4 regions of the Rhizobium sp. BR 362 genome follow, and region 3 is predicted to be linked to each of the others. Evidence: predicted binding sites of a transcription regulator. Region 3 holds the regulator's gene; each other region holds the start of a gene.
What was found. Region 3 encodes HrcA, which represses chaperone genes, less so after heat shock. Its sites were predicted from a motif close to GTTAGCACTCNCNNNNNGNGAGTGCTAAC; they were not measured.
Positions count from the first base shown of each region.

Region 1: groES (co-chaperone GroES) is a predicted target of HrcA. The motif match lies at 4,164-4,192, and genes of this name have one in related genera.
Region 2: groES (co-chaperone GroES) is a predicted target of HrcA. The motif match lies at 2,793-2,821, and genes of this name have one in related genera.
Region 4: groES (co-chaperone GroES) is a predicted target of HrcA. The motif match lies at 1,990-2,018, and genes of this name have one in related genera.

Region 1 is NZ_JARWGH010000026.1:25,796-33,023, reverse strand. It holds gene QDY28_RS23435 (IS1182 family transposase) at 1-75, opposite strand, end outside; gene QDY28_RS23430 (glycosyltransferase family 4 protein) at 310-1,404, opposite strand; gene QDY28_RS23425 (hypothetical protein) at 1,491-1,916, opposite strand; gene groL (chaperonin GroEL) at 2,013-3,641, opposite strand; gene groES (co-chaperone GroES) at 3,700-4,014, opposite strand; gene QDY28_RS23410 (hypothetical protein) at 4,472-4,762, shown strand; gene QDY28_RS23405 (DUF982 domain-containing protein) at 4,978-5,289, shown strand; gene QDY28_RS23400 (SPW repeat protein) at 5,624-5,989, opposite strand; gene QDY28_RS23395 (Hsp20/alpha crystallin family protein) at 6,072-6,575, opposite strand; gene QDY28_RS23390 (Hsp20 family protein) at 6,674-7,144, opposite strand.
Region 2 is NZ_JARWGH010000003.1:34,361-41,588, reverse strand. It holds gene ileS (isoleucine--tRNA ligase) at 1-350, opposite strand, end outside; gene QDY28_RS04560 (bifunctional riboflavin kinase/FAD synthetase) at 660-1,643, opposite strand; gene QDY28_RS04555 (TIGR01459 family HAD-type hydrolase) at 1,658-2,506, opposite strand; gene groES (co-chaperone GroES) at 2,881-3,177, shown strand; gene groL (chaperonin GroEL) at 3,252-4,892, shown strand; gene QDY28_RS04540 (hypothetical protein) at 5,482-5,928, shown strand; gene QDY28_RS04535 (glutathione binding-like protein) at 6,013-6,720, opposite strand; gene QDY28_RS04530 (DoxX family protein) at 6,955-7,228, shown strand, end outside.
Region 3 is NZ_JARWGH010000004.1:279,728-286,955, forward strand. It holds gene hemW (radical SAM family heme chaperone HemW) at 1-81, opposite strand, end outside; gene rdgB (RdgB/HAM1 family non-canonical purine NTP pyrophosphatase) at 118-762, opposite strand; gene QDY28_RS07945 (VOC family protein) at 774-1,190, opposite strand; gene rph (ribonuclease PH) at 1,403-2,119, opposite strand; gene hrcA (heat-inducible transcriptional repressor HrcA) at 2,292-3,380, shown strand; gene QDY28_RS07960 (GFA family protein) at 3,423-3,857, opposite strand; gene grpE (nucleotide exchange factor GrpE) at 4,078-4,719, shown strand; gene ptsN (PTS IIA-like nitrogen regulatory protein PtsN) at 4,907-5,371, opposite strand; gene hpf (ribosome hibernation-promoting factor, HPF/YfiA family) at 5,460-6,035, opposite strand; gene rpoN (RNA polymerase factor sigma-54) at 6,285-7,228, opposite strand, start outside.
Region 4 is NZ_JARWGH010000050.1:6,670-13,897, forward strand. It holds gene groL (chaperonin GroEL) at 1-1,477, opposite strand, end outside; gene groES (co-chaperone GroES) at 1,535-1,849, opposite strand; gene QDY28_RS28805 (acetylxylan esterase) at 2,156-3,139, shown strand; gene QDY28_RS28810 (esterase family protein) at 3,111-3,839, shown strand; gene QDY28_RS28815 (hypothetical protein) at 3,922-4,113, opposite strand; gene QDY28_RS28820 (glucose/quinate/shikimate family membrane-bound PQQ-dependent dehydrogenase) at 4,484-6,820, shown strand; gene QDY28_RS28825 (cysteine hydrolase family protein) at 6,871-7,228, opposite strand, start outside.

The DNA.
Region 1 (7,228 bases), on a different contig from region 3:
GTCAACAGCTTCGGGCAGAAGCAACAGTTGAGAGCGGTTTCTTCCAGATAAATGCGCCATGGTCAAATCTACCATCAATCGCAACCGGCTGGAATCGTTGATGGAGTTTTTAGACGGTCTGATGGTGATGGATGCTGGCTATGAACCGGAAGCGCCTCATGAGACTTGAAGCTCCGAAGCACAGGAGGCTGACAAAGACAGGTGCCCCAAGAGAGGGAAACCTGTCTGCTCAGACTGAGCCGATTGTGCCGAGTGGAAAAAGCCAGCTCAAGGCGGCGCGGCCCCTCAATTTTCTCTCCGCTCCGTTTCCTATGCCACGACTTGAAGATCTAGGGACTGACCATTCGCGCGGCGAAGCGGTGCAGCTTGCGTCCGCGTGCCAGGCAATTGCCGATAGATGTTGAGATAGTCTCGAGCCATCCGTTCGGCGCTGAAGCGTTCCTCGAACTTCTCCCGTACTTTGCGCCGATCAAACCGCAACACCCACTCGATATTTTCCACTGCTTCCGTCACGCTATCGACCAACACGCCGGAGATGCCCTCATCGATTACTTCGGGAGCGGAACCGCAACGGAAAGCAATAACGGGTGTGCCACACGCCATTGCCTCTATCATGACGAGACCGAAGGGCTCAGGCCAGTCAATCGGGAAGAGCAGGGCGCCCGCATTGCCAAGGAAGGCTGCCTTCTGATGCTCGTTAATCTCACCAACGAATTCTACATTCGGTTGGTTTTTCACCATCGGCTTGATCACGGTTTCCCAATAGGCCTTGTCGGCATTGTCTATTTTGGCCGCAATCCTCAGCGGCATTCCCATCTTAGCGGCAATTCGGATGGCGCGATCCGGGCGCTTTTCCGGAGAAATTCGGCCGAGGAAGGCGAGATAGTTTCCGGCTGGTTTTTCTGTGAAGGGAAGCAGATCGAGGGGCAAGCCGTGATAAACTGTTCCCGACCAGTTGACGGGCGGCATTGGGCGACGCTGGTCGTTAGAGATGGACACCAGCGGAAGATCGGGGAAAGCCCTGTAGATCGGACGCAGATCTGGCAGGTCAAGACGCCCATGCAGCGTTGTCACGGTTCGGTCTGCAAACTCCCTAATGAGCGGGAAATGCATGAGATCGATATGGAAATGCAGCACGTCGAATTCGCGCGCCCGCTGGCGGACTTCCTCCAACATGATCACCTGGTGCGGTAGGGGATCCTTCACGGTGGGGTCGAGCCTGAGCGCGACGCCCGAGCACGGCACCAGTTCTGCGCTGGTAACGGAATCACCACTAGCAAATAGTGTGACATCGTGGCCTTGGCGGACGAGTTCTTCAGTTAGATAGGAGACAATACGCTCGGTTCCCCCGTACAGTTTCGGTGGAACACTTTCGGCGAGCGGTGCGATCTGAGCGATCTTCATCGGCAAAACCTCCTGGAGAAGCAAAGAGTCGTCGGCAAAAACCATGCCCGCGTCCCTAAAAGCACGCAGGGGCACAGATGGAGCTTCTAAATCTCGAACGGTTGTCTGGCACGTCCTCCTTTCCAATAGCTGCACAGGCCGAAGCCGACCGATTGACGTACTTGTAGTCTTCGGCGGTTCGTCTTTTTGGTGTCGATGGAGGGGGATGAATTTTGCGTCGCGTGGCTTTGATCGTCGCCGTCCAACGCTTTCAGGGCCGCAAGGATTTCGTCGTAGGAGACGATCTCGCTCATCCCGGGATAACGCCGAAGGGCCGGTATGGATTCGATCGCGGATATGTCGGACGCCCATGAGGCAAGGATTGCTCGCTTCTCATCCTTGCTGATGTTTTCGTTCGTCAGAACCTCACGCGGGTGACCGAAGTGCATTGCTGGGTGCAGCAGATGTCCGGCGCTGATCGCTGCCGTGGCAGCTTGTTGAGATACGGAATTCGTGTCGTTTACCTTTCGCATCGCGTTCGCCTCCTTGCAGAAGATGATTATTATGGTTTTTCATCCCGTTCGTTGCGGGGTAAGGTCCGCCCACCGAAGCGGGCGGACCATAGCCCCTTAGAAATCCATCCCAGCCCCTGCCGGCAAAGCAGGTGCGGTTTCCTTCTTTGGCTTCTCGGCGATCATAGCTTCCGTCGTTACCAGCAGACCGGCGACCGAGGCTGCATCCTGAAGCGCGGTACGCACGACCTTGACGGGGTCGATGACGCCTTGAGCATAAAGATCCCCAAATTCGTTGGTCTGAGCGTTCCAGCCGAACGAAAAATCGGCTTTTTCGCGCAATTTTCCTACGATGATCGAGCCTTCGGCACCGGCATTCTCGGCGATCTGCCGAACCGGTGCTTCAATGGCGCGGCGGACGATATCGACACCAACGCGCTGGTCGTCGTTTTCGGTCGTGAGATTGTCCAGCGATTTGATGGCGCGCAGCAGCGCCACACCGCCTCCCGGAAGAATGCCCTCTTCAATGGCCGCACGGGTTGCGTGCAGTGCATCATCGACGCGGTCCTTCTTTTCCTTCACCTCCACTTCGGTCGAGCCGCCGACGCGGATGACCGCGACACCACCGGCGAGTTTGGCAAGACGTTCCTGCAACTTCTCGCGGTCGTAGTCCGACGTGGTTTCCTCGATTTGGGCTTTGATCTGGGAAACCCGGCCATCAATCTCCGATTTCGAACCGACGCCATCAATGATCGTCGTATTCTCCTTTTCGATCGACACCTTCTTGGACCGTCCCAGCATATTGAGCGTGACGTTTTCCAGCTTGATGCCGAGATCTTCGGAAATGACGGTGCCGCCCGTCAGGATGGCAATGTCTTCCAGCATCGCCTTGCGGCGATCGCCGAAGCCAGGAGCCTTGACAGCCGCGATTTTCAAACCGCCGCGCAGCTTGTTGACGACGAGCGTTGCGAGTGCTTCGCCTTCGACATCTTCGGCAATGATCAAAAGCGGCTTGCCGGACTGTACGACCGCTTCGAGAACCGGCAGCATCGACTGCAGATTCGACAGCTTCTTCTCATGAATGAGAATGTACGGTTCCTCGAATTCGACCCGCATCTTTTCGGCGTTTGTTACAAAATACGGGCTGAGATAACCGCGGTCGAACTGCATGCCTTCCACGACTTCGAGTTCGGTCTCGGCGGTCTTTGCTTCTTCAACGGTGATGACGCCTTCGTTGCCGACTTTCTGCACCGCTTCAGCGAGATACCGCCCAATCTCTGGATCGCCATTGGCAGAAATGGTGCCAACCTGAGCGATTTCGGAATTGTTGGATATCTTGCGTGCATTGGTCTTCAGTTCCTTGACGACGGCGTCGACTGCAAGATCGATGCCGCGCTTCAGGTCCATCGGGTTCATGCCGGAGGCAACGGCCTTGGCGCCTTCGCGAACGATGGCCTGAGCAAGCACCGTCGCAGTCGTCGTCCCGTCGCCGGCAAGATCATTTGTTTTGGAGGCGACTTCACGCAGCATCTGTGCGCCCATGTTCTCGAACTTGTCTTCCAGCTCGACCTCCTTGGCGACGGTGACGCCATCCTTGGTGATGCGCGGAGCGCCGAAGGACTTATCGATGACCACGTTGCGGCCCTTCGGACCGAGCGTCACCTTGACCGCATTGGCAAGGATGTCGACGCCCCGCAGCATACGTTCACGAGCGTCGATGTTGAATTTGACGTCTTTAGCAGCCATATCTTCACTCCTCGTTAGGCAGCTTGGTTTGACTGGTGAAAATTTGCCCTGCGCCGTTTCAGGCCGCCTCTTTCTCGGCTGCCTTGGCATCAATGATGCCCAAGACGTCGCTTTCCTTCATGATCAGCAGATCTTCATTGTCGATCTTGATCTCGGTGCCGGACCATTTTCCGAAGAGAATCCGATCGCCGGCCTTGACATCGAGCGGCTGGATTTGTCCGGCCTCATTGCGTGCGCCGGCACCGACGGCAATGACTTCGCCCTCCTGCGGTTTCTCCTTGGCAGTGTCGGGGATGATGATGCCACCTTTTGTCTTTTCTTCAGACTGGACGCGGCGGACGAGAATGCGATCATGAAGCGGTCGGAACGACATGCTTTCCTCCAGTACATAAACGATGACGATGTTGTTCCCCTGTCCGGACCGGATAACCAGTCCGGGCGGGTGCAAAACCTCACACGAGCGCCTTGCGCGAAATGATCTGGTTTCCGGAATTTTCGATTTCAAGAGGAGAAAACGAAAAAATTAGCACTCTAGAGTGACGACTGCTAAACCAATGAAAAGGGGCAACAAACTCCCCTTTTTAGCCCGCAACTTCGCTCGTAATTGGGGTAGGGACACTGGCGTGTAAGGAACCGGCGTCCGCTACCACATTCCAATTCTGAAAAGCCTGTGGTCGCGTTCGCGCAGCCATGTCGTTGCGGAGGAGTTGTCCGGCGGCGAGTCAAGCGGCAATGGGACTTGAATCCAGATTTTCGCATTCCTAGCTGTTAGCTAGCCGAGGCTTGATGAGCTCGGTTACTATCGCACGTCTGTTCGGAGTGAGATCGATATGAAAGAAAAAATCGAATTTATCAAAGACCTCAGCATCGAGGAACGGGAAGAGGTCTTCGTCGACATCGCCCGCACCCTGGAGGGTACGGCACGCGAAGCCCTTTTCGACGGCAACAGGCACTTTGCCGCACTTTCGGCCAATATGGCAGAGGCAATCCGCGTCAATGCCGATGAACTCGCCCGCGACGAACCCGAAAATGCCGCGCGCGTACTGCAACAGGCAACTGCGATGATCTCGCAGTTCAAGGCAGTCCATCCTTACCACATGATCAGTCATTCCGTGCACTAAAACGCGCTTCGGCGCTCGCCGTCCGTTAGGATGACGAGCGCGCAACAAGAAGCCCGGATTGCTCTAGCTCGGCTTCGTATGGAAGCCCGAATCGGCAGAGATAAGCCGGCCGCACTCTTTCATCGCTCACGTCTACGCGCAGGATCTTGAAGGAGCGGTGAGCTCGCACAATATCAATTTCAGGCGAACATTGGTGGCATGAAAGGAGGAAAAATATGCCGCTGAACGATGTCCCTTGGACCCGGCCGGTAACCATCCGGCTCCAGTGTGGCCTGGAGCGCACTTTCACGGGCGTCTATGACGCATTGGATTTTTTGGAGAACGAGTGGCCTTTGCGCAATGGCGAGCGCCACGAGCGGGCGGTCAAGAACTGCCGCGGCGCAATCAATGGCGTTGTTCCCGCGGTCTTAGCGCGGGAGGCGTTCATAGCCGCATGCCTCGAGGCAGGAATGCCAGCCGTCATGTTGCCCTGGAAGGCTAGGCCGAACAGGCATCCGATGCGACCCCAGCGCACCGCTTCTCTGTAACTCTTGGCGGTACGATCCGCCTATACCAAACTAGGGATTGTTCGGCAGCGTCGTTCGATGCGGCGCTGCTCCGCGCGGGGCGGCTAGAAGTGTGGACTGCTCGTAAAGCGGCGATGGTCTGCCGCATGCGTCGACGCTAGAGCCACGGTGAGTTGCTTTAAGGTGGCAACTCCGTACCTCTGTGCTCATTCCGGCGGCCTTATCCATGAGGATTCACCGATCTATAGGAGGACCATCCGCGCGGTACGCAGGTCTTTGCATACCACCTTCCCTCACGTTTTGGCGCCTAAAGCGTTGAAAAGAACCGGGCCCGAGACGGGCCCGTCCTTATTTCCTAAGTGGTGGATAGTGGATGGTTATGGTTAAACCAGATGCTGCCGGCCGCCAGGACTGCGACCGCAATACCGGCAATGACATGCACCCAGGTTGCCGCTGTGATTGCGGAGAAGCCGAGGGCCCATGGCGCGATCACGGCCCAGATGCCTAGCACCACATTGATCCATTCCTCGGGTTCATAGAAAGCATATAGTGCCACGGCTGCGATCACCGCGATCGCAATGCCGACGATCCAGGCATTCCAGGCGGCGGAGGGCTCGCCTGTAAAGCCGAACAGCCAGGGCGACAGCAACAGAACCAGACCGGCAACGATATTGACGATATCGAAAGCGGTCCGGTTGTTCGAAGACAGGGACTCTAGCATCGTTCATTACTCCTTATCGGTCGGTTGCACATTAACGTGGGCGGCGGCTGCCAAACTGGCCGGCCGCCGCTCATTCGTTAGATCAGCTCTTGATGGTGATGCGCTTGACCTGCGATTGCGCCTTCGCGGTTTTCGGCAAGGTGACGGTCAGCACGCCGTTCTTGAACGTGGCGTTCACCTGATCGTCCTCGACTTCGGCACCCAGCGGAATTCGGCGCTCGAAGCGGCCGTAATAGCGCTCGGAGAACTGCTTTTCCTTGTCTTCGGTCTCCGACTTCTTTTCGCCCTTCAGCGTCAGGACGCCGTCCTCCAGCAGGACCTCAACGTCCTTCTCCTCAAGGCCAGGCATCTCGGCCGTCACTTTAATTTGGTTGTTGGAGTCGGAGACCTCGACACTCGGCCAACCGGCCCCGAACTGGGAGCCGCTGCTGAAAGATGTCAGGCCGGACCCAAAGCCGCGAAAGACGTCGTCGAACAGCCGGTTCACCTCGCGATGTAGAGACAGAAAAGGATCACGTTCGTCATCGCGAACAACAGCCTTTCCGCCATCGTTGCGGCGCATGGGGATTAGGTCACGAACACTCATGGTTTTTCTCCTTTCCGTAGGTTCAACAAGCAAAGCGCTGTCCAAAAGCGTCGGGCGAGGCCCGGCGCCCTGGTGCGTGCCTTGCGGTCGAGCAAGCCTTAGGCCGCCTGGTTGTCAGCCTCGATCTGCTTGGTTTGCGGCATCGCCACATCGGTTCCGATCGCGATCTGACGCGGCTTCATCTCCTCAGGGATTTCAAGCTTGAGATCGATCGTAAGCAGACCGTTGACCAGACCCGCGCCCACCACCTTCACGTAGTCGGCCAGTTCGAACCGACGCTGGAACGAACGGCCGGCGATGCCACGATGCAGATAGTAAGCCTCTTCACCATTCGCCTTTTGCCCCGAGACGATGAGCAGGTTCTGCTCCTGCGTTATCGCCAGCTCGTCCTGCGAGAAGCCGGCCACAGCCATGGCGATGCGGTAGTCATCTTCACCGTTCTTCACTATGTCGTAAGGGGGCCAGTTGTCGACCATCTCGGCGCGGCTTGCGGCCTCGAGCGCGTTTAACATACGGTCGAAGCCGATGCTTGACCGAAACAGGGGAGAGAAATCGAGGTTTGTCCTCATAGCCATATCCTCCTTATAAGCAACATGGATACAAGGAGACGCCAAGAGCGACCGGCGTCTCCTGGACTTGTGTCAATCCCCATA
Region 2 (7,228 bases), on a different contig from region 3:
CGGTATTTTTCCTCGATCTTCCATTCGATCGGCAGGCCGTGGCAGTCCCAGCCCGGAACATAATTGCTGTCATAGCCGCGCATCTGGAACGAACGGGTGATGACATCCTTGAGGATCTTATTCAGCGCGTGGCCGATATGGATGTTGCCATTGGCATAAGGAGGGCCGTCATGCAGCACGAATTTTTCGCGTCCGGCGGCCGAAGTGCGCAGCTTCTTATAGAGATCCATTTCCTGCCAGCGCTTGACGAGCTCCGGCTCCTTCTGCGGCAGGCCGGCGCGCATCGGAAAGTCAGTCTCGGGCAGGTAAAGGGTTTTCGAATAGTCGATCTTTTCAGCGGTATCGGTCATTGTTCTGACAATTGCCTCGGCGTCTCGGGCATTTTGCGCCGGAAAGGCGCAGCCATATGGGGATTTTTCGGCGGCGGAAAGCGCCTCGGGAACAGGCGCCCAAAACCCGGACCTTCCGGCAGCTTACAGCGCGCGGAAGGCCGGGCCAATAATTCGTATCGATGGGCTCAGCCGAAATTGGGTCATGGTTGGCGGTTCATAGGCGCTTTTTGCATGGAAAGAAAGAGGGATCAGCCGCCGGAAGGCATAGAAAAGCCGATCGGAGCCGGCCCAATCAGGCCTACGCTGCTGCCCGTGCAAGCGTGGCGTTCAAGAAAAGGCGATGAACCGGTCGATCTCACCGAGTGGGCGGACGCCGGCAAGCAGCGCCCTCGCTTCCTCTTCGTCCTTCCTGATCTGTGCCACCAGGGGATCGAGGCCGTCGAACTTCAGTTCGGGCCGGAGGTAGCCGAAGAAGGAGACGGAGCAGATCTGGCCATAGAGATCGCCGCTGAAGTCGAAAACGAAGGTTTCGAGCAGCGGCGCGCCATTGTCGGTCACCGTCGGGCGCCGGCCATAACTGGCGACAGCATCGCGAATGACGCCATCGGCGGCGCGGAAGCGCACGGCATAGATGCCGGCTTTTAACCGCGCTTCGGGTGGCAACCGCATATTGGCCGTCGGGAAGCCGAGCGAGCGACCGAGCTTTTCGCCGCCGATCACTTCCGCCTCGATGGTGTAGCGATAGCCGAGCAGGCCTGCGGCCTCCGCCACATCGCCTTCCACCAGCAATTCCCGGATGCGGCTTGACGAGACCACTTCGGCATTTTCATCGCGGTAAGCGTCGATTAGCGTGACGCCGAAGCCGTTTTTGCTGCCGGCGTTCATCAGGAAGGCCGGGCCGCCCTGGCGGTCATGGCCGAAATGGAAATCGAAGCCGGTGACGACTTCGGATGCATGCAGCCAGTCGATCAGAATAGAATGGACGAATTCATCGGCGGATCGCTGCGAAAAAGCCCGGTCGAAGGGATATTCGATGACGGCATTGAAGCCGATCGCCTCGAGGAGCCGCGCCTTCAGCGGCGCCGGCGTAAGGCGGAAAACCGGATGATCGGGCTTGAAGACGGTTCGCGGATGCGGCTCGAAGGTCAGCACCAGCGCGGGCACGCCGCGCTCCCCGGCGATCTCCAGCGCACGATCGAGCACGGATTGATGGCCGCGATGCACGCCGTCGAAATTACCGATGGCAATGACACCGCCTTTCAGATTGTCCGGCAGCGGCTCTCGGGTCTCATTGCGGTGGAAAACGGTCATCGGCTACCACTCTCTCAGACAAGGCGCGGCATCCACCACTTCGGCGAGGCCTGTTCGCGCGCCAGAAACGCGCCAAGCGCTGCCTCGTCGGTGTGACCGTCGACGACATATTCGCGAGCATGAATGCCATGGCTTACATATAGAAGATCGAGGCCGTAATCGAGCGCGCCGCGCACGTCGGTCGGCATGCCGTCACCGATCGCGACAACGCGCGACAACGGGAATTCGCCGCGCACTTCGCGGGCAGCGGTAATCGAGGCATCGTAGATCGGCTGATGCGGTTTTCCGGCGATCCGCGTCTCGCCGCCGAGCCGATCGTAATAAGCGGCCATGGCGCCGGCGCAGGGGATCATGCGGTGGCCACGCTCGACAACGAGATCGGGATTGGCGCAGATCAGCGGCACCTTACGGGCCGACCAGGCCCTCAGCATGTCGGTATAGTCGTCTGGAGTCTCGGTTTCGTCATCGAAAAAGCCGGTGCAGACGATGCTTTCGGCCTCTTCGGCCTCAACGCGCACGACATCCAGCCCCTCGATGATGGCGATGTCGCGCTCGGGACCGAGCAGAAATACCTTTTTCGGGCCCTCGGCAATCAGGCGGCGGGTGACGTCGCCGGAGGTGACGATCCGGTCATAGGCGCTGTCGGGAACGCCGATCTCCCGCAACTGCTGGACCACCTTCGGCGCTATGCGGGGAGAATTGGTGATGAGGACGACCGTCAGCCCTTCGGCGCGTGCAGCTTCCAGCGCCACCGGCGCGTCGTTGTAGACGGAGACGCCGTTATGCAGCACCCCCCAGACGTCACAGAGCGCCACGTCATAAAGTTTGCCGATCTCGCGGAAGCTTTCGATACGCTTGCCCATGCAGTCCTCGTGGTGAAAGAAATCACGGGCTGACATCGCAAACCGTCCGGCAAATTACAAGAGCAGAGCTCGGGTTTTTGCATTGCACAAAGCTCAAGCGGCAAACTGGGGTAAAAGCCGGCGATCTTCGGCTCAATGGACCCCAAGGGGGAAGGCGCTTTTACGACGGGCATGTGAGACAGGATTGGTCTGCCCTGTTAATCATCCGCGAAGAAGCCGAACAGCGCCGCAAAAAATTCACAGTGCTGTTCTTGACTCGTCCAGGAGCCACCCCTAAATCACCGTCGCTAGCACTCGCCGAGGCGGAGTGCTAACAAAGCCCCATACGGATCCGCCGCTGATCCGTGAATGTCATTTGATCGAGGGATTAGACAATGGCAAGCACCAATTTCCGCCCCCTTCATGACCGTGTCGTCGTTCGTCGCGTCGAGTCGGAAGAAAAGACCAAGGGTGGCATCATCATTCCGGACACCGCCAAGGAAAAGCCGCAGGAAGGCGAAATCGTCGCCGTTGGCTCTGGCGCCCGCGATGAATCCGGCAAGGTCGTAGCACTCGACGTCAAGGTTGGCGATCGCGTTCTGTTCGGCAAGTGGTCCGGCACCGAAGTCAAGCTCAACGGCGAAGACCTTCTGATCATGAAGGAAGCCGACATCATGGGCATCATCGGCTAATCCGGCCGGTTTCCCTTTTCCGATAAAGCTGACGGGCCATAAACCCGGACAACGCGAATTCAGGAGTTTCAAACATGGCAGCTAAAGAAGTAAAATTCGGCCGCAGCGCCCGCGAAAAGATGCTTCGTGGCGTCGACATCCTCGCTGACGCAGTGAAGGTCACGCTCGGCCCGAAGGGTCGTAACGTCGTTATCGACAAGTCCTTCGGCGCTCCGCGCATCACCAAGGACGGCGTCACGGTCGCCAAGGAAATCGAACTCGAAGACAAGTTCGAAAACATGGGCGCACAGATGGTCCGCGAAGTTGCTTCGAAGACCAACGACATCGCCGGCGACGGCACGACGACCGCAACCGTTCTCGCCCAGGCCATCGTTCGCGAAGGTGCCAAGGCTGTTGCAGCCGGCATGAACCCGATGGACCTGAAGCGCGGCATCGACCTCGCCGTTGCTGAAGTCGTCAAGGATCTCCAGGCCAAGGCCAAGAAGATCAACACCTCGGAAGAAGTCGCACAGGTCGGCACGATTTCGGCAAACGGCGAAAAGCAGATCGGTCTCGATATTGCTGAAGCCATGCAGAAGGTCGGCAACGAAGGCGTCATCACCGTTGAAGAAGCCAAGACCGCCGAAACCGAACTCGAAGTCGTCGAAGGCATGCAGTTCGACCGCGGCTATCTCAGCCCCTACTTCGTCACCAACCCGGAAAAGATGATCGCCGACCTCGAAGACGCGTTCATCCTCCTGCACGAGAAGAAGCTCTCGAACCTGCAGGCAATGCTTCCGGTTCTCGAAGCCGTCGTTCAGACCGGCAAGCCGCTCCTCATCATCGCTGAAGACGTCGAAGGCGAAGCTCTCGCAACGCTCGTCGTCAACAAGCTGCGCGGTGGTCTGAAGATTGCTGCCGTCAAGGCTCCGGGCTTCGGCGATCGCCGCAAGGCCATGCTGGAAGACATCGCCATCCTGACGGGCGGCACTGTCATCTCCGAAGATCTCGGCATCAAGCTCGAATCTGTCACCCTCGACATGCTCGGCCGCGCCAAGAAGGTCTCGATCTCCAAGGAAAACACCACGATCGTCGACGGTTCGGGCGCCAAGTCCGACATCGAAGGCCGCGTTGCCCAGATCAAGGCTCAGATCGAAGAAACCACCTCCGACTACGATCGCGAAAAGCTGCAGGAACGTCTTGCCAAGCTCGCTGGCGGCGTTGCCGTTATCCGCGTTGGCGGTTCGACGGAAGTCGAAGTGAAGGAAAAGAAAGACCGCATCGACGACGCCCTCAACGCGACGCGCGCTGCTGTTCAGGAAGGCATCGTACCGGGCGGCGGCACGGCTCTGCTGCGCTCCTCCGTCAAGATCACCGCCAAGGGTGAAAACGACGACCAGGAAGCTGGCATCAACATCATCCGCCGCGCTCTGCAGGCTCCGTGCCGCCAGATCGCTGAAAACGCTGGTGATGAAGCCTCCATCGTTGTCGGCAAGATCCTCGACAAGAACGAAGACAACTGGGGTTACAACGCTCAGACGGGCGTCTATGGCGACATGATCTCCATGGGCATCGTCGACCCGGTCAAGGTCGTTCGCACGGCTCTGCAGGACGCGGCTTCGGTTGCTTCGCTGCTGATCACCACCGAAGCCATGATCGCCGAACTGCCGAAGAAGGATGCCCCTGCCGGCATGCCGGGCGGCATGGGCGGCATGGGCGGCATGGACATGATGTGATAGGGCATTGGCCCAATCACAGGAATGTCCATAAAGCTTCGCCCATGCATCTTTGATGCTTCAGGCCGTCAAGCGGCCTGAAGTGGCGGCATGGACATGATTTGATAGGGCATTGGCCTTATAACGACTGTTCATTCCGGCACCGGAATTGACGAAGGGCGGCTCTCGGGCCGCCCTTTTCATTTATGTTGAACTAGCTGCGGCGCAAGGTTCAAGACATTTTCAAACTATGCAAATTTACGCAAATGGCCCCATTGCCGTTTTTATAAAAGCCCCTATAAATCGCAGCGCAATGATGTTCGAGGGATTGTTGCAGAGCACGTAAATTTTACTTGTTTTCAGTGCGCGTTACCCGCGGCTAGGCGCGGTCCTAACCTTTTATATAGATTGCGCGTATAGATTCGTTACTTGAAGTGACTTGATACACTCAATTGTCGATCCGGAAGCACGCCCGGGGGGATGGGTTCAGCGAAGCTGCGGCTTCGCCAGTCCATAGCAGTGCAATATGCGGAGCGACGCTCCGTCCAATAGCATGAAATTCGATTGAAGCGCGCGCAGGGGAACCCGCGCCTCAAGGGTGGGGAATATCTTGTTCAAGATCGCCAAAGCCAATCTTGCCGCACCTTTTGCTCCGGGGTCGCTGGAGTTCGATGGACATGACCCTGATCTTCTGGCGCAGTTCTGCGTCTCCGAAGGATGGACCGGCGATTTAGCGAGCGGCATCATCAAGCTTGGTCAATGGGGCACCATGCTACATGGGTTGAGCTCGTCCGAATGCGGCCTGTTGAGCCTGATGCATTGCTATGAGGCCCATGATCGCGCCCGCATCCTCGACCTGTTCGAGCAAGCGGCAACCGCCTCCTCCTGTTTCTGCTATTCCACCACCGCGCTCGGCGTCGGCGGACATCGGCAACCGATTTTCTGCGTCGGTGAATCGATCGGCACGGAAGGAAAACACGCCGGCAGCATGGTGGGCGTTTTCCTGTTTCCACGCTTCAAACTCGAGCCGGGCAGCCAGTTGGCGAGCCGGCAGTAGGGCCTGAACGCGAAAGGCCGATCCTTTCGGATCGGACCGATCCTTTCGGATCGGCCTTCGTCTCACGTAGAGAAACGCTCGCTATCAATCCCGCTTCGGAATATTCAGCCCGCGCTGGCTCGCCGGGCGGGCTATCGCACGTTCAAGCCAATCCATCACCGCCGGGAAACTTGCGAATTCGAGAAGCTCGCGGCCACCATAAAAGACGTCAACGCCTCTGACCCACGGGAAAGTGGCAATGTCGGCGATGCTATATTCGTCGCCCATGATCCACTGGTGGCCCTTCAAGCGGCTTTCCAACACGCTCAACAAGCGCTTGCTTTCATCGCGATACCGCTCGACCGGATAGGAGTTGTTGGCGACCTTGTCGGCGGCGAATTTGAAGAAGTGACCGAACTGCCCGAACATCGGGCCGATACCGGCCATCTGGAAGAACACCCACTGCAACGTTTCATAACGTCCGGCCGCATCCCTCGGCATCAGCTTGCCGGTCTTTTCCGTGAGATAGACGAGGATGGCACCGGATTCGAACAGGCCGATCGGCTTACCGTCAGGGCCATTCGGATCGATAATGGCCGGGATACGGCCGTTCGGATTGAGCGAAACGAATTCCGGCGACTTCTGGTCGTTTGTGCTGAAGGAAATCAGATGCGGCTCGTAGGGAAGGCCAAGCTCTTCGAGTGCAATCGATACCTTGACGCCGTTCGGTGTCGGTAGCGAGTAGAGCTGGATGATATCCGGATTGCTGGCCGGCCAGCGCGTAGTGATCGGGAATGAAGACAGATCGGCCATGGGGCTTCCTTCTGAAGATCATGATTTGGCGGAATGAATCGGCGCCAACGACGAGTAAATTCGCGTCAACATAGCCGATATGGAGCGTATGGGAAGAGTGCCGGCGGCGGGAGATTGTTCAACAATTGTGAACTAATCGTGCGCTTTTGTTTATCTTTCCAATCTCATCAAAATCGCGAATAACGGATCCCAGAAATCGTCACTCGGCACCAACCGCCTCTACTGGAGACCGTCATGTCCAACACCAATAACATCATCATTCTCGTGGCGCGCATCCTGCTCGCCTTCATGTTCATCTTCGCCGGCTTTGGCAAGCTGACCGATCCGTCGAGCACCGCAGGCATGATCGCGGGTGCCGGCATGCCCGCCGCTACGCTTCTCACCTATCTCGCCGGCGCCTTCGAATTCGTCACCGGCGTCTGCGTTCTCATCGGCTTCCAGATCCGCATCGTCGGTTGGCTGCTTGCCCTGTTCTGCATTTTCACCGGCATCGTCTTCCATCTGCCGA
Region 3 (7,228 bases):
CTTGGCCGCGCAAAAGGGCCAATGCACATAGATGCCGAAACCGGGTTCGCCGGTATCCGGTAACAATTGCGCCCCGCGCATCAGGTCCTGAGAATCTACGATTTCCACGGGGTTAGCTTATGCCTCCAGGCAGGTTTCGACAAAGACCTTGAAGGCACGGGCACGATGCGACAATGCATGCGAATCGCCATGCTTCCAGCCATGCTTCTGGTCGGCGCTCATCTCGCCGAAGGTGGTGTCGTATCCTTCGGGCTGGAAAATAGGATCGTAGCCGAAACCCTGGGTGCCGCGCGGCGGCCAGACCACGGTGCCCTCGACTTCGCCGCGGAAAAGTTCCGTGTGCCCGTCGGGCCAGGCGAGGCAAAGCACACTCACGAAGCGGGCGGTGCGGCTTTCCGGCGAGCTGGCACCGGCCTTCTCCAGAGCGGCCTCGACCTTCTGCATCGCCATCGCGAAGTCGCGGGTACCATCGGGCTTTTCCGCCCAGTTGGCAGTATAAACGCCGGGATCGCCGCCAAGCGCGTCGATGACCAGGCCGGAATCATCCGATAGCGCCGGCAGACCGGAGGCATGCGCGGAGGCCAGCGCCTTGATCGCGGCATTTTCCTCGAAGGTGGTGCCGGTCTCGTCCGGTTCGATGAAATTGAGATCGGCGGCAGACTTGGCGGTAAAACCGAGCGGGCCGATCAGGTCCCGAATCTCCTGGATCTTGCCGGCATTGTGGCTGGCGACGACGATGGTCTTGGTATCAAGTTTGCGCATATCCTGTCCTGTCATAGGCCCCAGATGCGGGGTTCGGCGCATTCCAGGCTGTTGCCGGCCGGATCGCGGAAATAGATCGAGCGGCCGCCGTTCGGCCAGTGAAAATCAGCTTCGATGTCGATCCCGGCAGCCTTCAGCTTCTGAGCCATCGCCTCGATATCGTTGCCGCTGACCCGGAAGCAGATATGGCCGTGTCCTTTCGTGCCATGCGGTGGCACGGGCAGGGCGCCCGGCTCGTGCGGCTTAACGGTTTCCTCGCTGTTGAAGATCAGCAGCACGCCCGGCCCGCAGCGATAAAAGACATGGCGGTTGCCCCCGCGCGAAATCTTCGGCAGTCCGAGAATGCCGCCATAGAAGGCCTCGGCTGCATCGAGATCGTCCGCATAAAGAGCGGTTTCGAGGACACTTTCGATTATCGCATTGCTCATCGAGTTAGCCCCTCACCCTAGCCCTCTCCGCGCTCGCGGGGAGAGGGGACGACCTCATATATGGACGCCTCCCGATTCCCATGAAGCTGAGGGATGACGGCAGGTGCGTCTTGCCCCTTCTCCCCGTCGAGACGGGGAGAAGGTGGCCGCCCTTCGATAAACTCAGGGGCCGGATGAGGGGCAAGCTGCACGCTCCGCATTTGCTGATATCCTCAGGCAATCGCCTGCTTCTGCAGCTCCACCAGTTCGGCAATGCCGTTTTTGGCGAGGTGCATCAGGGTTGTGAATTCTTCTTCGCTGAAGGGCGTGCCTTCGGCCGTGCCTTGGATCTCGACGATGCCGCCCGCGCCGGTCATGACAAAATTCGCGTCGGTCTCGGCGGATGAATCCTCGAGATAGTCGAGGTCGATCACCGGCTGGCCGGCAAAGATGCCGCAGGAAACGGCGGCGATATGATCCTTCAGGACACGGTCCGTCTTGATCATGTTGCGGCTTTCCATCCACTTCAGGCAGTCGTAGAGCGCGATCCAGGCGCCGGTGATCGAGGCCGTGCGGGTGCCGCCATCGGCCTGGATGACGTCGCAGTCGAGCGTAATCTGGCGTTCACCCAGCGCCTGTAAGTCGACGACAGCGCGCAGCGAGCGGCCGATGAGGCGCTGGATCTCCTGCGTGCGGCCGCCCTGCTTGCCTGAGGCGGCTTCGCGCTTCATGCGTTCGCCGGTGGCACGCGGCAGCATGCCGTATTCGGCCGTGATCCAGCCCTTGCCGCTGTTGCGCAGCCATGGCGGCGTCTTTTCTTCGAGGCTCGCCGTGCAAAGCACATGCGTGTCGCCGAATTTGACCAGGCACGAGCCTTCTGCGTGCTTGGAAAAATTGCGCTCAAATGACACTTTGCGCATCTGGTCGGTTTTTCTGCCTGAAGGCCGCATTCTACTCTCCTGAACGTTTATTGACCGCTTCTACGATCCACCGGCGGCTTTTGCAAAGGAAAAGCAGGTCGGAGGGCTTTGTTGCGGCAGCCTTGACATTTTTCCCTTTTGCCATTGCTAACTGAATGATTATATTTTGACTAAGGCTCAACAGAACGGATTTGACGGCGAAATGGGGTTCACGACATCGTCGGTTTCGGATGCCATTGCAGCGCTGGACGAACGCTCGAAGGAAATCTTCCGCCGTATCGTCGAAGGTTATCTGGAGAATGGTGAACCGCTGGGATCGCGCAATCTCTCGCGCTTGCTGCCCATGTCTCTGTCGCCGGCCTCCGTGCGCAACGTCATGAGCGATCTGGAAGAACTCGGTCTCATCTATTCGCCGCATATCAGCGCCGGCCGCCTGCCGACGCAGCTTGGATTGCGCTTCTTCGTCGACGCCTTCATGCAGGTCGGCGATCTCTCAGCGGAAGACCGCGCGACCATCGACCGCCAGGTGCGCGGCAGCAATCGCGACCAGCCGATGGAATCGGTCATGACCGAAGCTAGCCGCATGCTTTCGGGTATCTCGCGCGGCGCCGGACTGGTGATCACCTCGAAGAGCGATCCGGTGCTGAAACATGTCGAATTCATCCGCCTGGAGCCCACAAAGGCGCTCGCCGTGCTCGTCGGCGATCACGATCAGGTGGAAAACCGCATCATCGAATTGCCGGCCGGCGTTACCTCTTCGCAGCTTACGGAAGCGGCGAACTTTCTCAACGCCCACATGACCGGCCAGACGCTGCCGGAACTGCGCCGTCAGTTGCAGACGTTGAAAGAGAGTGTGCGTCAGGAACTCGATATTTTGTCGCGCGAGCTCGTGGAACGTGGGATCGCGGTCTGGTCCGGCGACGGGGATGACGGCAAGCCGACGCAACTCATCGTGCGCGGCCGTGCCAATCTGCTGGCCGAAGTCGGCGGTGCCGAAGATCTGGACCGGCTACGGCTGTTGTTCGACGATCTCGAAAAGAAGGACAGCCTGATCGAGATCCTGAACCTGGCCGAAAGCGGGCCGGGCGTGCGTATCTTCATCGGCTCGGAAAACAAGCTCTTTTCGCTCTCCGGCTCCTCGCTGATCGTCGCGCCCTATCGCGATGATGACGACCGCATTGTCGGCGCCGTGGGCGTCATCGGCCCGACGCGGCTGAATTACGCCCGCATCGTGCCGATGGTGGACTATACCGCCCAACTGATCTCAAGGCTGTCGCGGCCGGGGATTTGACGAAGGCCCTCCGCAGAGCGGGCAGCTCTATTGAAAGATCGTTTAGTCAGGCAGCAGGGTTCCCGATCCGCCCATCTCCGCCGGCATGTCCTTTTGTTTCGGCAGGCCGTCCCTCAGGTGCAGCACGGTGTTCTCGTAGTTGACATGAAGCATCGGCTGAAAATCGAGGGTTGGAATGATAGCGGCGTAGACATCGGTCACGCCCCACAAGGGATGCTCGGTCAACAGATGGCCGCCGCAAATCTTGCACCATTTGCGCAGGCTCTTTTCGCTTCTCTGATAACTGCCGATGTGATCGGCCCCCTTGGTGACGTGCACGGCTTCCGGCGGCCAAAGCGAAAAGGCGTTGACCGGCCCGGCCGACCACTCCCGGCAGGAGTCGCAATGGCAATAACCCATCGCCACCGGCTCGCCACTGACCGCGATTTCCACTGCGCCGCAGAAACATTTGCCCGAATGAGACTGGCTGCTGGACATGGATGCACCTCATGTCGTGTTGAAAACGGCCCGACTATACCTGGAAAGGCTCTTCGATAGTAGAAGCCTCAACGGAGGAGGCGTTTTCACCCAATTGGTATTCGGGCAAATATGGCCGGATTGCCGGGAAATGCCGGTTCTTGACGACAAAGCCTTGATTTTTTCCGGCCAAACCTCGATATCGGGCACATTCAAAAGACAAAGCAATTCGGAGACCGTCATGACTGACGAAACAACGAAGACCGGACCTGACGCCACGGCGACTGACAATCCCGCGGGCTTTGCGCAAGAGGCTGCCGAAACCGCTGATGCGGCCGAGCCTGCGCAGCCGGATCCGGTCGAGCTGCTTAAGGCTGAAAACAGCGATCTGCGCGACCGCTATCTGCGCCTTGCCGCCGAGATGGACAACTTGCGCCGTCGCACCGAGCGTGACGTTAAGGACGCCAAGTCCTATTCCGTCGCAAGCTTCGCCCGCGACATGCTGGCCGTAGCGGACAATCTGCGCCGCACGCTGGAAGCCATTCCGGCCGAAGCCCGCGCCGAAGCCGATGCCGGCCTGAAGACGCTGATCGAAGGCGTGGAAATGACGGAGCGCTCCATGCTGTCGGCCTTGGAGCGCCACGGTGTCCGCCAGATCGAGCCGGTCGGCCAGAAGTTCGATCCCAACTTCCATCAGGCGATGTTCGAGGTGCCGAACACCGAAGTACCGAACAATACGGTCGTGCAGGTGGTGCAGGCCGGCTTCGTCATTGGCGAGCGTGTTCTGCGTCCGGCGATGGTTGGCGTTGCCAAGGGCGGCCCGAAGGTGGCCGAGATTTCCGAACCGGGCGCCAACAGCCCGTTCGACGAAAAAGACGCCTGATCTTCAAGTCATGTATCAAAGAAAAGAGCCGGATGACAACGTCATCCGGCTCTTTTCATGAGCGTTTAACTCGCGTTGGGCCGCTAGAGTGGTCAAGCGTTTCAACGATTCGCTTTCCCGTTCTAACCCTTTGTTTTTTTGCACAATTCCGGACGAAAAACCGCTTCGCACTTTTCCTGGAATTGCTCTAGGCCGCGTTGGACGCCTGCTCCTCGTTGAGGAAGGCGTAGATCGCCGAGGCGGATTCGGTGGCACGCAGCTTGGCGACGAGATCCTGGTCGCGCAGCACGCGCGCAATGCGCGACAGCGCCTTCAGATGGTCGGCGCCGGCGCCCTCGGGGGCGAGCAGCAGGAAGACGAGGTCAACGGGCTGGTCGTCCAGCGCCTCAAAGTCGACCGGCGCTTCCAGGCGCGCGAAAATACCGATGATGGATTTGATGCTGGTGAGCTTGCCGTGCGGAATGGCAATGCCGTTGCCGACGCCGGTGGAGCCGAGACGCTCCCGCTGCAGCACGACGTCGAAAATCTCGCGCTCGGGCAGTCCGGTCAATTTGGAGGCTTTGGCTGCCAGCTCCTGAAGCAGTTGTTTTTTGGAATTTGCCCTCAAGGCGGGGATGATCGCATCTTGGTGCAGCAAATCTGCCAATGCCATTCTCTTTATCCTTCGTGTCGCCGAGATCCGATGACGGAGGAGCGGCGGCCGGCTGTTACAGCCCGGGGCCGTCGCTCATCTTCTTTTCTCAGCCTTTGATATTGGCTGCGTCGATCCAGCCAATGTTGCCGTCCTGGCGACGGTAAACGATATTCAGATGTTCCTTGCCGGGGCTGCGGAAAAGCAGCAGCGGCTCGTCGGTCATGTCGAGCGCCATCACGGCGGTCGCGACCGACATGGTCTTTAGCTGTTTCGTGCTTTCGGCGACGATCGCCGGCGCGAAATCGGCAGGGACCTCGTCTTCGTCGTCTGGAACACCGTCCATGACAGTATAGGCGACTTCAGCGAGGCCATTGGTGTGGTTGCCGGCTTGGTGATCCTTGAGTTTACGCTTGTAGCGGCGCAAGCGCTTTTCAATGCGCTCGGAGGCCGCGTCGAACGCCAATTGTGGATCCATCGCCTCTCCGGCGGCATGCAGGACAACGCCACTGTCGAGATGAAGTTTGCAATCGGCTGCGAAGCGGGAACTGGATTTCTGTACCGTCACTTGGCCTGAATACCCCCCGTCGAAGTATTTCGTCACGGCCATACCGATCTGGTCTTCAATCCGTTGGCGGAAGGAGTCGCCAATTTCCATATGTTTCCCGGAGACACGCACACTCATGGAGTTTCCCTTCTTGTAGCGGTTATTGGGCGCGCCAGTTTACGCCAAGCCTCAAGCTCATCCAAGCACTTCACGCAGTCAAAGACAAATTGCGTTTGTCAGGCGCCCTGGGGATGGTGGGGATAAGTTCATGGCAGTGATGTCCTGCACCGATTGCGGCGGGCTTCTAGCTCCGCCACATCGGAAAGTCAACTGAATCTTAAGGATCTGTTAGGACATTCGCAGTCTGCGGTTGAGGCTGGGCAATTGCTAAAAGCCGGCTACTTTTGCCAGCGCGCGCTTCTCCCGGCGCCTTTGCACCGAGGAAGGGATGTTCATCGCTTCACGGTATTTTGCAACCGTACGGCGAGCAAGATCTATGCCGCCCTTTTTTAGTGTATCGACGATGTCGTCGTCTGACAGCACCGCGTCGGGGCTCTCCTGCGAGATCAGCATACGGATCTTGTGACGCACGGCCTCGGCCGAATGGCTGTCACCACCCTCGACGGCACTGATCGAGACGGTGAAGAAGTATTTGAGCTCGAACAGGCCACGCGGCGTCAGCATGTATTTGTTCGAGGTCACGCGGCTGACGGTCGACTCATGCATCTTGATGGCGTCCGCCACGGTCTTCAGATTGAGCGGCCGCAAATGATCGACGCCGTGCACGAGGAAGGCATCCTGCTGTCGGACGATCTCGCTCGCGACCTTCATGATCGTCTTGGCGCGCTGATCGAGGCTGCGTGTCAGCCAATTGGCGTTTTGCAGGCATTCCGACAGGAAGGCGTGATCCTGGCTCGTCTTGGAAACAGAGGCGAAATAGGACTGGCTGACCAGCACGCGCGGCAGCGTATCCGGATTAAGCTCCACCAGCCAGCCTCCGTCCGAGGACGGGCGCACCACGATATCGGGCATGATCGCCTCGGATATGCCGGTCTCGAAGCCGCTGCCCGGTTTCGGGTTCAACTGGCGGATCTCCGCCATCATATCGAGCAGATCTTCCTCGTCGACACCGCAGAGCCGCTTCAACGTCGCGAAATCGCGCCGGGCGAGAAGTTCGAGATTCTGGATCAGCCGTTCCATGGCCGGATCGAAACGATCCTTCTGGCGAAGCTGAATTGCCAGACACTCGCTGAGAGAACGGGCAAAGACGCCCGGCGGGTCGAGCAATTGCAATGCCCCGAGCACACGCTCGATATCCGCAACGCTGGCGC
Region 4 (7,228 bases), on a different contig from region 3:
CCATGGCGTAGAGATCGCCATATTCGTTGGTCTGGGCGTTCCAGCCGAACGAAAAATCGGCGTTTTCGCGCAGTTTGCCGACGATGATGGAGCCCTCGGCGCCGGAATTCTCGGCAATCTGGCGGACAGGCGCTTCGATCGCTCGGCGGACGATCTCGACACCGACGCGTTGGTCGTCATTTTCGGTCTTGAGCCCGTCGAGCGTTTTGACGGCGCGCAGCAGCGCCACCCCGCCGCCCGGCAGGATACCTTCCTCGACGGCCGCACGCGTCGCATGCAGCGCATCGTCGACGCGATCCTTCTTTTCCTTCACTTCGATTTCGGTCGAGCCGCCGACACGGATGACAGCAACGCCGCCAGCGAGCTTGGCAAGACGTTCCTGCAACTTCTCGCGGTCGTAGTCCGAGGTGGTTTCCTCGATCTGAGCACGGATCTGCGTCACACGCCCCTCGATTTCGCCCTTCGACCCGGCACCATCGATGATGGTGGTGTTCTCCTTCTCGATCATCACCTTCTTGGAACGGCCAAGCATGTTGAGCGTGACGTTCTCGAGCTTGATGCCGAGATCTTCGGAGATGACAGTGCCGCCCGTCAGGATGGCGATGTCTTCCAGCATGGCCTTGCGGCGATCGCCGAAGCCCGGAGCCTTGACGGCCGCGATCTTCAGGCCACCGCGCAGCTTGTTGACGACGAGTGTCGCGAGCGCTTCGCCTTCGACATCTTCGGCGATGATCAGAAGCGGCTTGCTCGATTGCACCACAGCTTCCAGGATCGGCAGCATGGCTTGAAGGTTCGAAAGCTTCTTCTCGTGGATCAGAATATAGGGCTCTTCCAGTTCCGCCCGCATCTTGTCCTGATTGGTGACGAAATAAGGGCTGAGATAGCCACGGTCGAACTGCATGCCTTCGACGACTTCGAGTTCGGTTTCGGCGGTCTTGGCTTCTTCAACGGTGATGACGCCTTCATTACCGACCTTTTCCATCGCTTCGGCGAGGAAGTGTCCGATTTCCGGATCGCCATTGGCGGAGATGGTGCCGACCTGAACGATTTCGGAATTGTTGGATATCTTGCGGGCGTTGGTCTTCAGTTCCTTGACGACGGCATCGACGGCAAGGTCGATGCCGCGCTTCAGGTCCATCGGGTTCATGCCTGAGGCGACCGCCTTGGCGCCTTCGCGAACGATGGCCTGGGCGAGAACGGTGGCGGTCGTCGTGCCATCGCCAGCGATATCGCTGGTTCTGGAGGCGACTTCACGCAGCATCTGTGCGCCCATGTTTTCGAACTTGTCTTCCAGCTCGACTTCCTTGGCGACGGTGACGCCATCCTTGGTGATGCGCGGAGCGCCGAAGGACTTGTCGATGACGACATTGCGGCCCTTCGGACCGAGTGTCACCTTGACCGCATTGGCGAGAATATCCACCCCCTTCAGCATGCGTTCACGAGCATCGGTGTGAAATTTGACTTCTTTGGCAGCCATTTTTTACTCCTCCATAGGCAGCACAGTTTTGACTTGATGCTTGAAAGAAGGGACGCCTCAGGCAGCCTTCTCGTCTGCCGCCTGGACATCGATTATGCCCAGCACATCGCTTTCCTTCATGATCAGCAGATCTTCATTGTCGATCTTGATCTCGGTGCCGGACCATTTCCCGAAAAGGATGCGGTCGCCCGCCTTGACATCGAGCGGCTGGATTTGTCCGGCCTCATTGCGTGCGCCAGCACCGACGGCAATGACTTCGCCCTCCTGCGGCTTCTCCTTGGCGGTGTCCGGAATGATGATGCCGCCCTTGGTCTTTTCTTCGGACTCGACGCGGCGAACGAGAATGCGATCGTGAAGCGGTCGGAACGTCATGTTCTCCTCCATAGCAAACGATGATGATCAATGCCCCCTGACCGGACCGGACGAATGCCCGGATAGGTGCCGAAGCCCTCCGGCCTCCGGCGAAACTTGATCTGGTTCCGGAAACCACGTTTTCAAGGACATGAGCGAATTTTAGCACTCTGCACCTCCGACTGCCAATACGATCGAAAGAACCATGGATACGATTCAATGGCCCGATGCTTGGCAGCCCCAAGGCCGCCGCAGATGACGCAGTTTTGTCGGCACGACGGACGTTCCGGTCTTGCGTCGCCGATCCTTTCACGGGACAAGCATCACATGAGCGTTCCAAAGACACATCCCTTCGCCTTCGATCCAACCTATGGCATGCAGCTTGAGCAGCTTCTGGCAATCGAGCCCCCCGAGGAGGTCTCTGGTTTCGATGATTTTTGGACCGAGCGGTACCGGCGCGCGATCGCGGTCGATCCCCAGCCGAAACTCCGCCGCAGCCAAATCCGGCATCGCGACTGGCATGTTCTCGACATCACCTACACATCGACCGGCGCGTTTAATATCCGCGGCTGGCTGCTTCTTCCCCGCACTGGGGCTGTGCGGCGCGGTCTGGTCGTAGGCCACGGCTATGGCGGCCGGGATCAGCCCGACTTCGATTTGCCGGTGAAAGACACGGCCATACTGTTTCCCTGCTCTCGCGGCCTGTCCCTCAGCGCTCATCCGCCTATTCCGGCCGATCCCGGCGGGCATGTGCTTTACGGTATCGAAAAACCCGCTTCCTATATTATCGGCGGCTGCGTGGACGATCTCTGGCTCGCCGTCTCGACGCTTGTTTCCCTCTATCCCTGGCTTACGGGACATATCGGCTATAGCGGCATCAGCTTCGGCGGCGGCATCGGGGCGCTGGCGATCCCCTTCGATAGCCGGATCGATCGCGGGCATCTCGTGGTGCCGACCTTTGGGCACCGATCGCTATGGCTGAGCTTGCCGACGATCGGCAGCGCGCAATCCGTCCAGGAATACCAGAAGACGCATGCAAGCGTGCTTGAAACCTTGCGCCTGTTCGATGCCGCGAACGCGGCGGCCCGCATCAAGGTACCGATGCTCGTGGCTCCGGCCCTCTTTGATCCCGCCGTAGCGCCGCCCTGCCAGTTCGCTGTCGCGAACGCGCTGCCAAAATTTAACGAAATCTTCATCCTGGACGCCGGTCATTTCGACTATGTTGGCAGCATCGAGCAACATGCGGTGCTTCGCGAAAAAGTCGAACGATTTTTTAGGTGCCATGAATCGGGAATACCTGCGCTGGTATAGCGAGCGCCTGCATCGAGACATGGAGCTATTGGTGTTCGGCCATGCCGGCGCCAAGGTGTTGGTGTTTCCGACCAGGGAAGGGCGCTTCTGGGAATATGAGCAGCTCGGCATCGTCGCCAGCCTTGCCGACAAATTGCTGGCCGGTCATCTCCAGCTCTATTGCATCGAGGGTCTCGCCACCGAAACCTTCTATGGATCCCGGCACCATCCGGCCGAACGCATTCGCCGGCATGCCGCCTTCGAGGAATATATTCTAAATGAAGTTCTGCCGCTGATGGCGCAGAAGAACCCCCATGACTGTACCATCGTGCACGGCTGCAGCCTTGGGGCTTTCCAGGCCGCCAGCCTCGTCTTTCGCCACCCTCACCTCTTTCGCAAGCTCGTCGCCTTTTCAGGCCGCTATGATCTGACGATGAAGGTCGAATCCTTCGGCGACCTGTTCGAGGGCTACTATGACGACAATGTCTATTTCCACACGCCGACGCACTTCCTTCCAGGGCTTGCCTGCGAATGGCAGCTCGATAGGCTGCGGCAGATCGACATCGTTCTCACCATCGGTGACGCCGATCCCTTCCTCGACAACAACCGCCACCTGAGCCAGCTACTCGTCGACAAACAGGTCGACCATCAATTGCATGTCTGGGGTGGGCGTGCCCATCGGGCCGGTGCCTGGCGTAAAATGGCGGCGCTGTACATCTGACGGCGGGCTATAGCAAACGCCGTCACGACCACCGTTGCGGCGGCCTATCCTCAATCGATCGAGGCATCAAGGAACGGTCGGCTTACACCAAGCCGACCGGAATGGGCGCAAGTTCTTTGGCGGCACCATAATCGCGCTCGTGAGATCTGCGGTGACGCTTCTCGCGGTTCGAGGAAAAGTCGATGCGATTGTGCTCCATCATGCCATCCGGATAGGTTCCGGTGTCCTCGGTTTCCACTTCGGACTGAGCGGTGACGATTTTGAAATTCATCATGTTTCCTCCGGTGCGGCGCGGAAACGATTAGTCCCGCGCTTAGTTCCATGAGTAAACACAAAATTATTAAAAAATTAACTACGTTCGTTAATCAATTCGGGTGATCTCGCCATTCTCAGCCTGCGACGCCAAGCCTCACCGCGGCTGCTTGTTTGCCGGGAACATTTCCTCCAGCCCCACGTTCAACTCACGATTTTGTTTTGGAGGTCTCCATGGATCGATCCAAAATCGGCAACTCCAATCGATTTCGTTCCAATCCTTACTCTGACGAGTTTCAGCTTCGCCGGCCGTAATCCCAAGGGGATTGTGGCCGACATCGTCGCATGTGCTCGATCAACCGCCGACAGGCGGATAGATACTGGAGTAAATCATGGCCATTCTGATAACATCCGTACTTCTGGCGATTATTGGCTTATTCCTTGGCGGTGGCGGACTTTGGCTCGTCATGCTCGGCGGCAGTTTCTTCTATCTCGTCGCCGGCCTCATGTTCATCGTCACCGCGATATTGGTATTCATGCGCAAAGTGGCTGCCCTTTGGCTCTACGCGATCCTCGTGCTCGTCGCGCTTGTCTGGGCGATATGGGAAGTGGGCTTCGATTGGTGGCAGCTTGGTCCGCGCGGCGGCCTCATCATTCTGATCGGCCTTTGGCTGCTCACTCCCTGGATCAGACGTCCGCTGGGTTTCCGCAGCCCGGCCGGTGTCGACTACGCCGCAAATCCCTGGCCGCTTGCCATACCATTGATCGTTTCCATCCTGGTGGCCATCTATTCGATGACCACCGATCCGCACGATCGTTCCGGCGATCTGCCGACCACCGTTGCCGCCAATGCGCCGATGGGTGGCGACGTACCGAATGGCGAATGGCATCAATACGGCCGGACACCCTTCGGCCAGCGCTATTCGCCGCTCGATCAGATCAATGTGCAGAACGTCGCCAATCTGAAGGAAGTCTGGCGATACGAGACCGGCGACGTAAAGCGCCCTGACGATGTCGGGGAGACGACCTATCAGGTAACGCCGCTTAAAGTCGGCAACACCCTTTACCTGTGCACGCCGCACAATCTGGCGATCGCACTCGATGCGCAGACCGGCAAAGAGAAATGGAAATTCGACCCGCGTTCGGGAATGAACCCCGATCGGCAGCATCAGACATGCCGCGGCGTCACCTACTATCGCGATCAGACGGCAACCGCGGGAGCCCCATGCGCCGAGCGCGTCTATCTGCCGACGTCAGACGCGCGTCTGATCGCGCTCGATGCCGCCAATGGCAATATCTGCACGAGCTTCGCCGACAAGGGTGTGCTCCATCTCGAGGCCGGAATGAAGTATAACCCGGCTGGATACTACTACTCGACCTCGCCTCCCGTTGCGGTGGCGGGTAAATTGATCATCGGCGGGGCTGTCAACGACAACTATTCCACTCAAGAGCAATCCGGCGTCATCCGCGCCTTCGATATCAACACCGGCGCGCTGATCTGGAATTGGGATTCCGGCAATCCGGATCAAACCACACCCTTGCCGGCCGGGCAGACCTACACCACCAACTCTCCCAATAGCTGGTCGGTGTTCAGCGCCGATCAGGCCCTCGGCTTGGTCTATGTTCCGCTCGGCAATCAGGTTCCCGATCAGCTCGGCATGGGCCGGAGTGCTAATGTCGAGCGCTTCTCCTCCTCTGTCGTCGCGCTGGACATCAATACCGGCCAGCTCAAATGGGTGCAGCAATTCGTCCACCACGACCTCTGGGACATGGACGTTCCGGCCCAGCCCGTGCTTTTCGATATGACGAAAACCGATGGCACCGTGGTGCCCGCGCTTGTCGCTTCCACCAAGCAGGGTGACATTTATGTGCTCGACCGGCGCACCGGCGCGCCGCTCATTCCGTTTAAAGAGATACCGGCACCCGGCGGCGCCATTCCCGAGGATCATACCGCTCCGACGCAGCCCATTTCGGATCTGACCTTCTCACCCTCGCCGCTGCAGGAAAAGGACATGTGGGGGGTTACGCTGTTCGATCAGCTCGCCTGCCGCATCGCGTTCCACCGATACAAATATGAGGGCCGTTACACGCCGCCCTCGCTGCAGGGATCGATCATCTACCCCGGCAATTTCGGGACCTTCAACTGGGGCAGCGTCGCCGTCGATCCGGAGCGCCAAATCATGTTCGGCATGCCGACCTATCTCGCCTTTACGTCCAGGCTCGTCCCCCGCGCGAATGTCCCACCAAGAGGCCAGGACGAGAAAGGCAGCGAGCAGGGATTGAACCGAAACGATGGTGCGCCGTACGGCGTCTATATGGGGCCGTTTCTCGGTCCGCTCGGCATTCCCTGCCAGGCGCCACCATGGGGTTATGTCGCTGGTGTCGATCTTAGGAGCGGCAAGATCGCCTATAAGCATAAGAACGGCACGGTACACGACATGACGCCGCTGCCGCTGCCCTTCAAGGTCGGCGTGCCCGGCATCGGCGGACCGATCATCACCAAGGGCGGCGTCGCCTTCCTCGGAGCGGCTGTCGATAACTACCTGCGCGCCTATGACGTCACGAGCGGACGGCAGCTTTGGCAAGCGCGTCTGCCGGCGGGTGGCCAAGCGACGCCGATGACCTATACGGCGGGCGACAACAAGCAGTATGTCGTCATGGTTGCAGGCGGCCACGGTTCGATCGGCACCAAGCCCGGCGACTTCGTCATCGCCTACCGGCTGCCTTAAGCGAGACCCAGGCGCCAAGGCGAGCCGCTTCCGCTATTCCGAGAGCCGGTTTAGGCGCCTGTGGCCATGCTTAGGAACTCTTCGGTGGTGCTAAGGTCGAGCTGGACCGAGAAACGGTCGTTGAGAAGCTCGAGCGAGGCATCGTGGGTTTCGTCGGTGCCGCTGCAAACCGCATCTTTCAACAGCACCACCCGATAGCCGAGATCGATGGCGCCGAGCGTCGTCGCGAGCACGCAGACATCGGTCTCACCGCCACTGAGAACAAGGGTGGTGACCTTCTCGTCCACAAGTGCTGCGTGAAACCTGCCGCCGATCCAGGGCGAATAAACCCGCTTGTCGAACACGCGCGCCGGCGGGACAAGATTGGCTAGCGGTTGAACGAGTTCCACCATCTCCGAAGGCAGGTGC